DNA from 4 places in the Streptomyces hamibioticus genome. Region 1 is predicted to be linked to each of the others. Evidence: riboswitches for the same ligand, from Rfam matches in the RefSeq annotation. Region 1 holds a riboswitch; each other region holds the start of a gene.

Evidence for each region. Region 1 has a riboswitch for cobalamin ahead of ACLGIH_RS26720 (cobalamin biosynthesis protein). Riboswitches for the same ligand answer to the same signal wherever they lie in the genome.
Region 2: another riboswitch for cobalamin. It lies ahead of ACLGIH_RS07800 (energy-coupling factor ABC transporter permease); the one in region 1 lies ahead of ACLGIH_RS26720 (cobalamin biosynthesis protein).
Region 3: another riboswitch for cobalamin. It lies ahead of ACLGIH_RS06280 (GHMP family kinase ATP-binding protein); the one in region 1 lies ahead of ACLGIH_RS26720 (cobalamin biosynthesis protein).
Region 4: another riboswitch for cobalamin. It lies ahead of ACLGIH_RS06305 (ABC transporter substrate-binding protein); the one in region 1 lies ahead of ACLGIH_RS26720 (cobalamin biosynthesis protein).

The regions. Positions count from the first base shown of each region.
Region 1 covers NZ_JBKKQY010000001.1:5,894,285-5,897,531, reverse strand. Annotated here, with positions in the region: gene ACLGIH_RS26730 (inorganic phosphate transporter) at 1-753, shown strand, start outside; gene ACLGIH_RS26725 (hypothetical protein) at 773-994, shown strand; cobalamin riboswitch at 1,143-1,262, shown strand; gene ACLGIH_RS26720 (cobalamin biosynthesis protein) at 1,363-2,322, shown strand; gene ACLGIH_RS26715 (cobyric acid synthase) at 2,319-3,247, shown strand, end outside.
Region 2 covers NZ_JBKKQY010000001.1:1,735,095-1,738,341, forward strand. Annotated here, with positions in the region: gene ACLGIH_RS07790 (FAD-binding and (Fe-S)-binding domain-containing protein) at 1-887, shown strand, start outside; partial or broken gene ACLGIH_RS35050 (DUF7144 family membrane protein) at 949-1,089, opposite strand; cobalamin riboswitch at 1,188-1,373, shown strand; gene ACLGIH_RS07800 (energy-coupling factor ABC transporter permease) at 1,404-2,108, shown strand; gene ACLGIH_RS07805 (energy-coupling factor ABC transporter substrate-binding protein) at 2,105-2,446, shown strand; gene cbiQ (cobalt ECF transporter T component CbiQ) at 2,447-3,196, shown strand; gene ACLGIH_RS07815 (ATP-binding cassette domain-containing protein) at 3,193-3,247, shown strand, end outside.
Region 3 covers NZ_JBKKQY010000001.1:1,384,089-1,387,335, forward strand. Annotated here, with positions in the region: gene ACLGIH_RS06275 (ferric reductase-like transmembrane domain-containing protein) at 1-767, opposite strand, end outside; cobalamin riboswitch at 975-1,205, shown strand; gene ACLGIH_RS06280 (GHMP family kinase ATP-binding protein) at 1,439-2,311, shown strand; gene ACLGIH_RS06285 (cysteine synthase family protein) at 2,308-3,247, shown strand, end outside.
Region 4 covers NZ_JBKKQY010000001.1:1,389,305-1,392,551, reverse strand. Annotated here, with positions in the region: partial or broken gene ACLGIH_RS06310 (FecCD family ABC transporter permease) at 1-626, opposite strand, end outside; partial or broken gene ACLGIH_RS06305 (ABC transporter substrate-binding protein) at 623-1,644, opposite strand; cobalamin riboswitch at 1,673-1,852, opposite strand; gene ACLGIH_RS06300 (class I SAM-dependent methyltransferase) at 1,905-2,654, opposite strand; gene ACLGIH_RS06295 (MFS transporter) at 2,623-3,247, opposite strand, start outside.

The sequences.
Region 1 (3,247 bases):
GACGGCACGCAGGCGGCCCAGAAGGGCTACCGCGCCGGGCAGATCGCCTCCGCGGGCCTGGTCTCGCTGGCCCACGGCACCAACGACGCCCAGAAGACGATGGGTGTCATCACCCTGGCCCTGGTCACCGGTGGCGCCCTCGCCCCCGACTCGGACCCGCCCATGTGGGTCATCCTCTCCGCGGGCATCGCCATCGCGCTCGGCACCTACCTCGGCGGCTGGCGGATCATCCGCACCATGGGCAAGGGCCTGACCGACCTCCAGCCGCAGCAGGGCTTCGCCGCCCAGACCAGCGCGGCCACGGTCATCCTGGCCTCCTCCCACCTCGGCTTCTCCCTCTCCACCACGCACTCCGTCTCCGGCGCGGTGATGGGCTCGGGTCTCGGCCGCAAGGGCGGTGTGGTCCGCTGGTCCACGGCCACCCGGATGTTCGTCGCCTGGGGCCTGACGCTGCCGGCCGCGGCCCTGGTCGCCGCCGTCGCGGAGTGGGTCACCGGCTTCGGCGACTGGGGCACGGCGGCCGTCGCGGTCTTCCTCGTCGTCTCCAGCGCCGCGATCTGGAAGATCTCCCGGCGCGAGGTGGTCGACCACACCAACGTCAACGACCACGAGCCCGCGCAGACCGGTGTGGTGACCCAGGCCGTGGCCGCCGTGACCCCGCCGCCCACGTCCGCCGCCGAGGAGCTGGTGGCCACCGTCCCGGCCCAGGGCGACGTCCGCGACGCCAAGACCCCGTCGACCACCACCGTCTGAGCCCGCAGGAGTAAGCACCATGAAGATCGACTGGGCAGCCCTCGGCTCCGTCTTCGGGGTCAGTCTCGTGACCACCGTGGCCCTGGTGGGCCTGTTCGTCCTCGGCATCGCCGGCCTCGCCCGCAAGGAGCGGGCCGCGGAGCAGGGCGGCGGCGCGGCCCTCGCCGTCACCGGCGCCTACGCCTGCTTCGCGGCGTGCGCGGCGGCGGTGGCGTACGGCATCTATCTGATCGTCGCCTGACCCAGGGCACCGGGAGGGGTGCGGGACGGACAGCACCGTCCCGCACCCCTTTCGCGTGCCCGCGCACACCTCCCGGGTGTGGGGCTCCGCACACTCCCCCCTCGCAGGTCAACGGCAAGTTGACGGGTGTTCGCGGGCCGTGGTGGACTTCCCGAGCCAATACGGCGGCAGGAGAGGAAGCCGGTGCGAATCCGGCGCGGTCCCGCCACTGTCACCGGGGGCTCGTCCCCCGGGAGCCAGGAACTCTCACCGCCGATTTCGTCGAACCAGGGCGCGGACACCCTGAGTGAGGACAATCGCCATGCACGGCTGCTGCCGACCGAGGAACACCCGCGACACTTCGCCCTTCCGCACGCTCGGCTGAACCGATGCGGGCCGAACGCGTCTTCGCGTACGGCGCCGCCGCCGGCCTGCTCGGCGACCTGGTCCTCGGCGATCCGCGCCGCGGGCACCCGGTCGCCGCGTTCGGGCGGGCCGCCGGTGCCGTGGAACGGGTGCTGTGGCGCGACCACCGCGGCTGGGGCGCGCTGCACACGGCCGTGTGCGCCGGTGGCGCCGTCGCCCTCGGGGCCGCCGCCGCACGGGCCGTCCGCACCTCCCCCGCCGCCTCCGTCGCGCTGACCGGCGCCGCCACCTGGGCCGTCGTCGGTGGGACCTCGCTCGCCCGCGAGGCCGGTGCGATCGGGCGCGCGCTGCGGTCCGGGGACGTCGAGGCCGCCCGGGCGCGGCTGCCGCACCTGTGCGGCCGGGATCCACAGGCGCTGGACGCCGACGGGATCGCCCGGGCCGTCGTCGAGTCCGTCGCCGAGAACACCTCCGACGCGGTGGTCGGCGCGCTGGTGTGGGGCGCCGTCGGCGGCGTGCCGGGCCTGCTGGGCTTCCGGGCCGTGAACACCCTCGACGCCATGGTCGGCCACAAGTCCTCCCGGTACCGCCGCTACGGCTGGGCCTCCGCCCGCCTCGACGACCTGGCCGGCTGGCCGGGCGCCCGGCTCACCGCCGCCCTGGCCACCGTGGCCGGCGGCGATCCGCGCGGCGCCGTCCGGGCCTGGCGCGCCGACGCGGACGGGCATCCGAGCCCCAACGCCGGTCCCGTGGAGGCCGCGTTCGCGGGTGCCCTGGGCGTGCGGCTGGGCGGGACGCTCTCCTACGGCGGCCGGGTGGAGCACCGGCCCGTGCTCAACGGGGCGGCGGGACGCGCCGTCCGGGCCGACGACATCGACCGGGCCGTACGGCTCTCCCGGCGCGTGGGCTGGCTGGCGCTCGGCGTGTGCGCCGGCGCGCGGCTGCTGGCACGCCGGGTGGTCACGAAAGGACGGACGTCATGAACGGTGGGCTCCTGGTCGCCGGCACCACCTCCGACGCCGGCAAGAGCGTCGTCACGGCCGGTATCTGCCGCTGGCTGGTGCGGCAGGGCGTGAAGGTGGCGCCCTTCAAGGCGCAGAACATGTCGCTCAACTCCTTCGTCACCCGCGAGGGCGCGGAGATCGGCCGGGCGCAGGCCATGCAGGCCCAGGCCTGCCGCGTGGAGCCGACCGCGCTGATGAACCCGGTGCTGCTCAAGCCGGGCGGCGAGCGGAGCAGCCAGGTGGTGCTGCTCGGCAAGCCGGTCGGGGAGCTGAGCGCGCGCGGCTACCACGGCGGGCGGCAGCAGAAGCTGCTCGGCACCGTGCTGGACTGCCTCGCCGAGCTGCGGGGCACGTATGACGCGGTGATCTGTGAGGGGGCGGGCAGTCCGGCGGAGATCAACCTGCGCCGGACCGACATCGTGAACATGGGGATCGCCCGGGGGGCCGGGCTCCCCGTCCTCGTCGTCGGCGACATCGACCGCGGGGGTGTGTTCGCGTCCTTCTTCGGCACGGTGGCACTGCTGGCGCCCGAGGACCAGGCCCTGGTCGCCGGGTTCCTCGTCAACAAGTTCCGGGGCGACGTGTCGCTGCTGGAGCCGGGCCTCGACATGCTCCGGAACCTCACCGGGCGGCGGACGTACGGCGTCCTGCCCTTCCGGCACGGGCTCGGCATCGACGAGGAGGACGGGCTGCGGATCTCCCTGCGGGGGACGGTGCGGGAGTCGGTCGTCGCGCCGCCGCTCGGCGAGGACGTGCTGCGGGTCGCCGTCTGCGCGGTCCCGCTGATGTCCAACTTCACGGACGTGGACGCGCTGGCCGCCGAGCCGGGCGTCGTGGTGCGGTTCGTGGACCGGCCGGAGGAGCTGGCCGACGCCGATCTGGTGGTCGTGCCGGGGACACGCGG
Region 2 (3,247 bases), 4.2 Mb from region 1:
AGCCGTACGGCGACGGGGAACGCGGCACGGTGCTGCTGTGGCCGGACACCTTCACCAACCACTTCCACCCGCACCTCGGGCAGGCGGCGGTGGCGGTGCTGGAGCACGCCGGCTGGCGGGTGGAGCTGCCCACCGAGCCGCTGTGCTGCGGGCTGACCTGGATCTCCACCGGGCAGCTCGGCACCGCCGAGAAGATCCTGACCCGGACCGTGCGGCGGCTGGCCGGGCACGTCCGGGAGGGCGGTCTCGTGGTGGTCCTGGAGCCGAGCTGCGCGGCCGTGTTCCGGGCGGACGCGGCCGAGCTGTTCCCCGGCGACCAGGACGTGCGCAGGCTGCGGGACCAGACGGTGACCCTGGCCGGGCTGCTCACCGAGCACTCCCCCGGCTACCGGCCGCCGCAGGTGCCCGACCGGTCCGCTCGTGCGCTGGCCCAGGTGCACTGCCACCAGCACGCGGTGCTGGGCTGGGACGCCGACCGGGAACTGCTGCGCCGCGCCGGGGTGGACGTGGAGCGGCTGGACTCCGGCTGCTGCGGACTGGCCGGCAACTTCGGGTTCGAGCGCGGCCATGAGGAGGTCAGCGAGGCGTGCGCGGAGCGGGTGCTGCTGCCGCGGCTGCGGGACGAGGACGCGGGGACCGTCGTGCTCGCCGACGGCTTCAGCTGCCGCACCCAGGTCCACGAGTTCGACAGCGGCGGCCACGAGGCCGTGCATCTGGCGGAGCTGCTGGCCTCGGCGCTCCCCGACGCCCCCGGCAGCGCCTACGGCACCGCGCCCGGCGCCCGCCCGGCGCCCCCGGGCCGGCCGGGCCGGGCCCTGGCCCTGGCGGGTGCCGGGCTGGCCGCGGCCGGTGCGGCGGCGGGGGTGGCGCGGCTGCTGCGGCGCTGAGCGCGGAGCCGCCGGGCGCGAGCGATCCGCCAGGACGAGGCCGAGGCGGTCGGACTCTCTCGGCCTCCTCCTGGCGGCGGGCCGGGGCCCGGATGACGAAGACGTCGATCGCCATCGTGATCACCGACCAGACGGGCGCGTACGGCAGGAACACGAACTGGGCGACGAGGCTGAGTGCGGCCAGGACGATGCCCGTCAAGCGCGGCGGTCGGAGCGTGACCGGCGCGATTGACGGCACAGGGGGCGTGTGACCTCGGTCCGAGCGCCCCGTACGCCCTTGTCACTGCCGGTGCGGGCGCACTACTGTCACCACGCCTTGGTGAACGGGAAATCCGGTGCAATGCCGGTGCGGCCCTCGCCACTGTGATCGGGAAGTCCGGCTCCGGCCCTCACGGGCAGCCACTGGGTCCTCCACGGACCCGGGAAGGCGGAGTTCGGGCGGTGGTACCCGTCAGCCAGGAGACCGGCCGAGGCGCGTCAACCATCCACGAGGTGTTGGAGAGGGTCTGCCGAGCCATGCACATAGCCGAGGGCTTTCTGCCTCCGGCGCACGCGGTCGCCTGGGGCGCCGCGTCAGCGCCGTTCGTCGTCCACGGAGTACGGTCACTCACCCGTGAGGTCAGGGAGCACCCGGAGAGCACCCTGCTCCTCGGCGCCTCCGGAGCCTTCACGTTCGTGCTGTCCGCCCTGAAACTGCCGTCGGTGACCGGGAGTTGCTCCCATCCGACCGGCACCGGGCTGGGCGCCATCCTGTTCCGGCCGCCGGTCATGGCGGTGCTGGGCACCATCACACTGCTGTTCCAGGCGCTGCTGCTGGCCCACGGCGGGCTGACCACGCTCGGCGCCAACGTCTTCTCCATGGCGATCGTCGGGCCGTGGGCCGGGTACGGCGCCTACCGGCTGCTGCGCCGCTGCGACGCGCCGCTGATGGCCGCCGTGTTCTGCGGCGCGTTCGTCGCCGACCTGTCCACCTACTGCGTCACGTCCGTCCAGCTGGCGCTCGCCTTCCCGGACCCGGGCAGCGGATTCCTGGGCGCGCTCGGCAAGTTCGGTTCGATCTTCGCGGTGACGCAGATCCCGCTCGCGGTGAGCGAGGGGCTCCTCACGGTCCTCGTGATGCGGCTGCTGGTGCGGTCCAGCAAGGGCGAACTGACCCGGCTGGGCGTGCTGGTGACCAGGACGAAGGCGAAGACGGCGGGGCAGGAGGCGGCGGCCCGGTGAAGCGCGACACGAGGATCGACGCCCTGCTGCTGCTCGCGGTGGCCGCGCTCGCGGTGCTGCCGCTGGTGTTCGGGCTCGGCGACCGCAAGGAGGAGCCGTTCTCCGGCGCCGACGCCGAGGCGGAGACGGCGATCACCGAGATCGACCCGGACTACGAGCCGTGGTTCTCGCCGCTGTACGAACCCCCGTCCGGGGAGATCGAGTCCGCGCTGTTCGCCGTGCAGGCGGCCCTCGGCGCCGGCGTGCTCGCGTACTACTTCGGTCTGCGCCGGGGACGGCGGCAGGGCGAGGAGCGGGCCCGGGCGGCGGCCCGGCCGGACGCTCCCGCAGGGGACTGAGTGCTGCCGATCGACGCCGCGGCGCACGCCAGTCGCTGGCGCCGCCGCCATCCCGTGGACAAGGCCGTGCTGGGGCTGGGCCTCACGGTGCTCGCGATCTCGCTGCCGCCCTGGCCGGGCGCGGCACTGGTACTGGTGACGGCGCTGGCGGTGCTGCTGGGCCCGGCGGGTGTGCCGGGGCGGCGGCTGTGGCGGGCGTACCGGGTGCCGCTCGGCTTCTGCGTGACCGGGGCGCTGCCGCTGCTCGTGCAGGTCGGCGGCGCGGACGCGTTCGTGTCCCTGGCCGACGGCGGACCGGCTCGGGCGGGCGGGCTGCTGCTGCGCACCTCGGCAGCCTCGCTCGGGGTGCTGCTGTTCGCGTTCACCACCCCGATGTCCGATCTGCTGCCCCGCCTGGTGCGGGCCGGGGTGCCCGCGCCGGTCGTCGACGTGGCGCTGGTGACGTACCGGATGAGCTTCCTGCTGCTCGACTCGGTGCGGCGGGTGCGGCAGGCCCAGGCGGCCCGGCTGGGGCACACCACGCGGGCCGCCGCCTGGCGGTCGCTGGCCGGGCTCGGCGCGACGGCGTTCGTGCGCTCCTTCGACCGGGCGGCGCGGCTCCAGGCCGGGCTCGCCGGACGCGGCTACGACGGCACGCTGCGGGTGCTGGTGCCCGAGGCCCGCGTCTCGGTGCCGTTCACGGCCGCGAGCCTCGCGCTGCTGGCGGCGCTGGCCGCCCTCACCTTCGTACTGGAAAGGCCACTGTCGTGAGCGAGTCCGCCCTCATCGCCCTGCGGGGCGCCTCCTTCGCGTACGAGGACG
Region 3 (3,247 bases), 4.5 Mb from region 1:
ATCAACAGCAGTGCGGCGACCGGTATTTGCAGCAGCCACAGGACAGTGCGCGGCCACTCCCCGTACCAGACGTTGGTTCCGTACAGCAGGGTGTGCCAGACGCTCAGCACGTAGACGACGATCACAAAACGGTGCAGCCGTCGCCAGGCGTTCGCTCCGATGCGGTGCCGGACGTAGAACAGCAGCCCGAGCGGTATCGCGAGGTACAGGGCGCCCTGGCCGAGGGGGATGGCGATCCGGCCGGTGCCGGAGTCGTACCAGCCCGGCACGAAGGTGTCCGCGAAGGCCACCCACAGCCGCTCCGCCCACGCCACCTTCGTCTCGTAGCGCACGAGTTCCGCCGCGAACATCAGCGCGTGGGCGAACATCAGCGCCATCGTCGTCAGGCTCGTGGCTCGGTGCCAGCGCTCCAGTACCTGCCGGGAGACCGGTAGCCGGGCCGGGCACGGCCCCGACAGCAGCAGGCCGAGCATGACCGTGCCCCAGGCCCACAACAGCCCCGACCAGCCGAACGCCTGGCTGAGCAGGTACATCCAGTAGGTGCCGGCATCGTCCATGAACGGCATGACCGCGACGGTGTCCGAAGCACCCGACTCCATGCGCGCCCACAGGAGGGCGAACACGAGCGCCGTGACCACCACCGCCGCGGTGGCGTCGGGCAGGGCGGAGCGCAGATCGCCGCGCAGAGCGACGCGGTCCCCGGGAGGCCGTCCCCGCCCGGGCGGCGCTTCTGCCCCGTCTTCGTCCGGCCTCGCTTCTGACGTCATCAGGGGCCTCCCGGGCACGGGCCACCGCGGCAACGGTGCGCATGTGTCGTGAAGCAACAAGTCTGGCTGACGGGACAGCGATCCTCAGAGGTGATATCCAGCCAGAGCCGCCACGACAACTGCACAGGGGACACCCCTGGTTCTTCGTCCCCTCCACATTCAAGACAACCGCCGAAGGCCCACTGTCGCAGGAATACGAGCGCCCCTACTCTGATGCACGCAGTCGGTTCGTGCCTCCCGTCCGCCCGGACGCCTAGTGGCGCGACGCAAGAGGGAACCCGGTGCGAATCCGAGGCTGTCCCGCAGCGGTGAGTGGGAACGGAAGCCGTCGATGTCACTGGGCCCGCGTCAGGGCCGGGGAAGAGACGGCCGGTAGGTGTCCGCCCTTTCGGCGGACGTGCCCGCGAGTCCGAAGACCTGCCACTGCGCCCGCGTCCCGCGTGGGCTGTGCACGTGACCTCGTGGACTGGGTCGGCGGTATGGGCGGTCGTACGTCGTGCGTGTGGCCGCGCCTCCTTCCCTGTCGGTGTTCAAGTCCCGGTACGGAGGAGGAGGATGTGCGGGACACAGCCGCTTCGGATCGGCCCTTCCGTCCCCGGGCCGACGTGTCGTCCGACGGACCGGGACAGACGATCCTCGGACCTGTCGCGGGCGTCCTGCAGGAGCGGGACGTGTCCCGCAGCACCGTGTCCGGTGTCTGCCACGGCACTCTGGGCGAGCTGTACCAGGGCCCGTTGCGGGCGGGCACCGATCCTGAGATCGCGGTGGTGTCCTTTCCCGTGGACCGTCACTCCTGGGTGTACTTCACTCCGAGGACGGCGGCCGGTCCTGCGCCGCATACGCCGCCGCTCGGGGAGAAATCGGTGAAAGCTGCCCGGCTCTTCCTGGACCATTACGGCCTCGTCATGCCCCCGGGCGAGTGGCGCACCCACTCCGAACTGCCGGTGGGCGTGGGGATGGCCAGTTCGACGGCGGACATCGTGGCGACGCTGCGCTGTCTGTTCCGCGTTTTCTCCCTGCCTTACGACGTGGACGTGCTCCTAGGTGTCCTGGCGGACATCGAGCGCGCCGACAGTGTCTTCCTCGACGAGTTCGCCCTGTATCTCAGCGGCCGGCACCGGGTGGTGCGGCGGCTTGGCCCGGACATCGGCTTCCACACCGTGTACGTCACGGAGCCCGGCACGGTGGACACCGCCGCCGTCACTCCCCTGCTGCTGGACCACTACCGGCGCCGCGGCGAGGAGTACCAGCGGTGTCTGACCGATCTGGTGAAGGGCTTCGACTCGGGCGACCCGGCCGCCGTCGCCCGTGCCGCGACGGTCAGCGCCGCCTTGTCCCAGGAGGTGCTGCCCAAGGCGACCTTCGGCAGCCTGCAGGCCCATCGTGAGCGGTTCGGCGCCGACGGCGTCTTCGTCGCCCACACCGGCTGCCTGGCCGGCTACCTCTTCGCCTCGCGCCCACGGGCCGAGGTCAAGTCCGAACTCTCCACGTTCTTCCACTCGCTCGGCCACCAGTGCACCTTCGCCCAAGGAGGCTACGGGTGATCCACCCCCACATCGCCGACGCCCTGAAAGTCCCGGACCTCGTCCGGCTCACCGATGGCCTGGTCCTGCTGAGGTTCGAGTCGATGAAGATCTACTCGGCCCTGGCCGCCGTCCGCCATCTGCTGGAGCGGGGCACCGTCCGTCCGGGCCAGACCCTGATCGACAGCTCCAGCGGCATCTACGCCTACGCCCTCGCCCTGGCCTGCCACCGGTACGGCATGCGGTGCCACATCGTCGCGTCCACCACCGTCGACGCCACCACCCTCGCCCAACTGGAGATCCTCGGCAGCACCGTGGAACAGGTCAGACCGTCGCGGAACCTCAAACTCGACCAGGAACTGAGGGTGCGACGGGTGCGCGAGATCCTCGCCGAGCGTCCCGGCCACCACTGGATGCGCCAGTACCACGACGACGTCCACTACCTCGGCTACCAGGAGGTGGCCGACCGGATCGCGGCGGAGTTCCCGGCCGCACCGCTGACCGTCGTCGGCGGGGTCGGTTCCGGGGCCTCGACCGGCGGCATCGTAGAACGCCTGCGCATGACGGACCCCTCGGTGCGTCTGGTCGGCGTCCAGCCCTTCGGCAGCGTCACCTTCGGCAGCCAGGACCATCACGATCCCGAGGCGATCATCGCCGGCATCGGCTCGTCGATCGTCTTCGACAACGTCCGCCACCATCTCTACGACACCGTGCACTGGCTGGACTTCACCCACGCCATGTCCGGTGCCGTCGCCCTGCTGCGCGAGCACGCCGTCTTCGCCGGACTGTCCACCGGTGCCGGCTACCTGACGGCGACGTACGAGGCACGCCGCCACCCCGACCGACTGCATCTGGTGATAGGGGCCGACACCGGGCACCGCTACGTGGAGCGCGTGTTCGCCCGGCACGCCGAGGCCCTGGATCCGGCCGCGCTCAAGCCCCACGAGGTCCGCAGTC
Region 4 (3,247 bases), 4.5 Mb from region 1:
GCGGGCCTCATTGCCCCGGTCGGTGGTGAGCAGCAGCAGATCGAGGACCGCCGTGAGCACCGCCGCGATCGCCACCCCGGACAGCACCAGCCGCGACGAGGTGATGCGTCCGCCGGTGCGGGCGGTGGCGTACACGAGCAGGAGTGCGCCCAAGGCGCCCACGAAGGCGGCCACCGACAGGGAGGCCGGTCCGAAGAGGGTGAACCCGAACACGATCACGGAGACGGCGCCGAGCGACGCCCCGGAGGAGACGCCGAGCAGGTACGGCTCTGCGAGAGGGTTCCGCACCAGGGCCTGCAGCGCGGTGCCGATCACCGCCAGGCCGGCGCCGGTGACCGCACCGAGCAGTACCCGCGGTGCCCGTACGTCCACCACGATGGTCTCCCGGGCCCTTGACCAGTCCGGTTCCTGCCATTCGGCGCCCAGCGCGTGCGTCACGATGCCCCACACCTGGCCCGGCGGACATGCACGGAGCCGATCGCGAGGCCCGCCGTGGCGGAGACGACGAGCAACGCGGTGAGCACCAGCAGCGTGACGGCCAGCCGCGCACGGCCTGCTCCCGAGCCGGTGGCCTTCCGTCGTTGCACGGTCCGTTCGGCGGGCGCGCCGGTGGCGGCCTGAGTCACCGGATCTCCGGGTGCAGCCCGCGGGCCAGGTCCTCGACCGCGTAGGCCGAGCCGATGCCGACCAGGGTGGCGGTCAGCGGCAGGACGACGAACCGCTTGTTCCTGACGGCGGGTACGTCGGCGAGCGCGGGCTGGGAGAGCAGGAACTTCTTCTTCTCCTCGACGCTTCCGGCACCGGCGTAGTCATAGATGGCGATGACTTCCGGCTTGCGCTCGACGACCTGCTCCCAGGAGACGTCACGGAAGACGTCGTCGAGGTCGGTGAAGACGTTCTCGCCGCCGGCCAGCCGGATCAGTTCGGTGCCCAGGCTCTTGCCGCCCGCGGTGAAAGCGCTTTTGTCGCCACTGTCGTAGACGAAGACGGGCACCTCGGGCTCGCCTTCGACTTTGTCGGCGGCCTTGCCGACGCGGCCTTCGAGGTCGGCGACCAGTTTGTCGGCTCGGTCCGGAACGCCGAAGATCTTGCCGATGGTGCGGATCTCGTCGTAGGTGTCCTTCATCGTCACCTGCTTCTTCCGCAGTACTCGCGGTTGAGGTAGGTGTCGATGCCGGCGTCGGCGAACGCCTCGCGGGAGCGGCCCTCTTTCTCGTCGAAGGCGCTGCCGTAGCCGCCGTAGACGAGGTCGGGTTCGGCGTCCAGGACGGTCTCGAAGGACGGTTCCCTCTCCGCCAGTTCCGGGACGGACTCGTAGTCCTTCTTCAGCTCGGGCAGGACCGCGGAGTCGGGGAAGGCCGTTCCGGCCAGGCGGTCCTTCAGGCCGAGGGCGAGCATGAGCTCGGCCGGGTGCTGGTGGATAGTGACCACCCGTGACGGCGGCCCGTCGTATGTCGTCTTCACACCGCAGTTGTCGATCGTGACCGGAAAGCCCGCGGGCACGGCCGCGCCGGCGTTCGCGTCCCCACCGCTCTCGTCGGATGAACCGCAGCCGACGGTCAGCAGCACTGACGTGAGAGACACGGCAGCGGCCGTGGTACGAAGGAACCCGCGCGTGAGGGCAGGGGTGAACAGCTGGGACACGTGAAGCCTCCTGGAGTCCGCGCTCCTCGGGACGGGCCCGCGACGGACCAGTGTCCTGACTCCCGGATCGACGTTCCCTCCGCCTTCCCGCGCCGTGCGCAGTGGCATCTCGGAGGGGTGCTCCCCGGTCACCGTGGCGGGACCGTGCCGGATTCGCACCGGCTTCCTGTCTCCCGTCGCGGCGATGACCAGGTGATCCCACGTTCCTCCGAGTCGGCGGCAAAAGGGCGTGCGGACCCGGCCGCACGCCCGCGCCTTCGTCACGCTTCGCGCACCGCTCGCAGCACGAGCCGCTCGGCGTTCTCGTCGTAGGGGCGTCCGTCGAACCCGCCGAAGACCTCCACGCGGCCGAAACCCGCATCCTCGGCCATCCGGCGAAGCTCCACCGCGCTGTACACGAACCACGTCAAGGTGGCTCGCGTCACCCGCTCGCCCCGAACCAGCACCCACTCGCTGCGCAGCCGCGCCCACTCGTCCAGGACGGTGTCTGTCTGCACCATCAGGTCGTCGCCCCGCCGCACCACTTTGGGCGGGGTGGCATTGCGGGCCAGGAGTTCTTTCCCGGCGAGGTCCAGGACGAGCGTGCCGCCGGGCGCCAGGCAGGTGTGCATGGTGCGCAGCACACGCGCGTTGTCGGCGGGGTCCTCGAAGTACCCGAAGGAGGTGAACATGTTGAGGACGACGTCGAAGCCGCCCGGTGCGCTGTACTCGCGGGCGTCGGCCCGCACGTACGTCACCTCGGCACCGGCGTCGGCCGACCGCTTGCGTGCCCGGTCCAGCATGGCCGGGCTCAGGTCAACGCCGGTCACGCGGTGCCCGCGGCGGGCGAGGGGCACGGTGAAGACGCCCGGCCCGCAGCACAGGTCCAGCACGCGTGATCCGTCGGGGAGGGCGAGCAGGGGAGAGGTGTCCAGCAGTACCTCGGCCTGCTCGTAGCGCCGCTCGGAGAAGAGGAAGTCGTGGAACTCGGTCCAGAAGTCATCGTCCTGGAATCCGCCCGTCCGTGTCATCGCGCGTCAGTGCTCCTTCATGGTCGCCGTCGGGGACAGGGCGCCGCGCCGTGCGACGGCGCAGCGAGAGCAGAAGCGGGGGAAGCAGCAGACACTGGGCGGCTGCCAACAGCCAGAACCAACCGGTGTGCCCGGCCCGTTCGCCGAGGCCGTACAACTGCCCGCCCAGTACGCCGCTCGCGCAGGCGCCCAGGCCCGCGGCCAGCCGCTGCTGGCCGAAGACCACGGCGTCGGAGCGGGGGCTGCGGCGCAATGCCTCCAGGTCGTTCTTGAGGAACAGCACGATGTCGCCGAGGGTGATCAGCGCGCCGCCCGCCAGCAGTGCCGTCCGGGTGCCGGCCGCCAGCACGGCCAGTCCCGCCGCCAGGCCCGTGAACCCGACCGCGAGGGCGAGGACGTACGGCATGCGCCGGATCAGGCCGGACGCGAGCGGCTGTACGACGATGACCAGCGTGAAGCAGAGCAACAGCACCATGCTGTAGAAGGCGCTGGAGGCGCGCTCGACGGCGTACACCGCCAGGAAGTGCTGGAAGTGGAAGTAGAGGTAGAAGGCCAGCGCGTTGGCGGCGAACGGCAGGAGTGCCACGCCGACG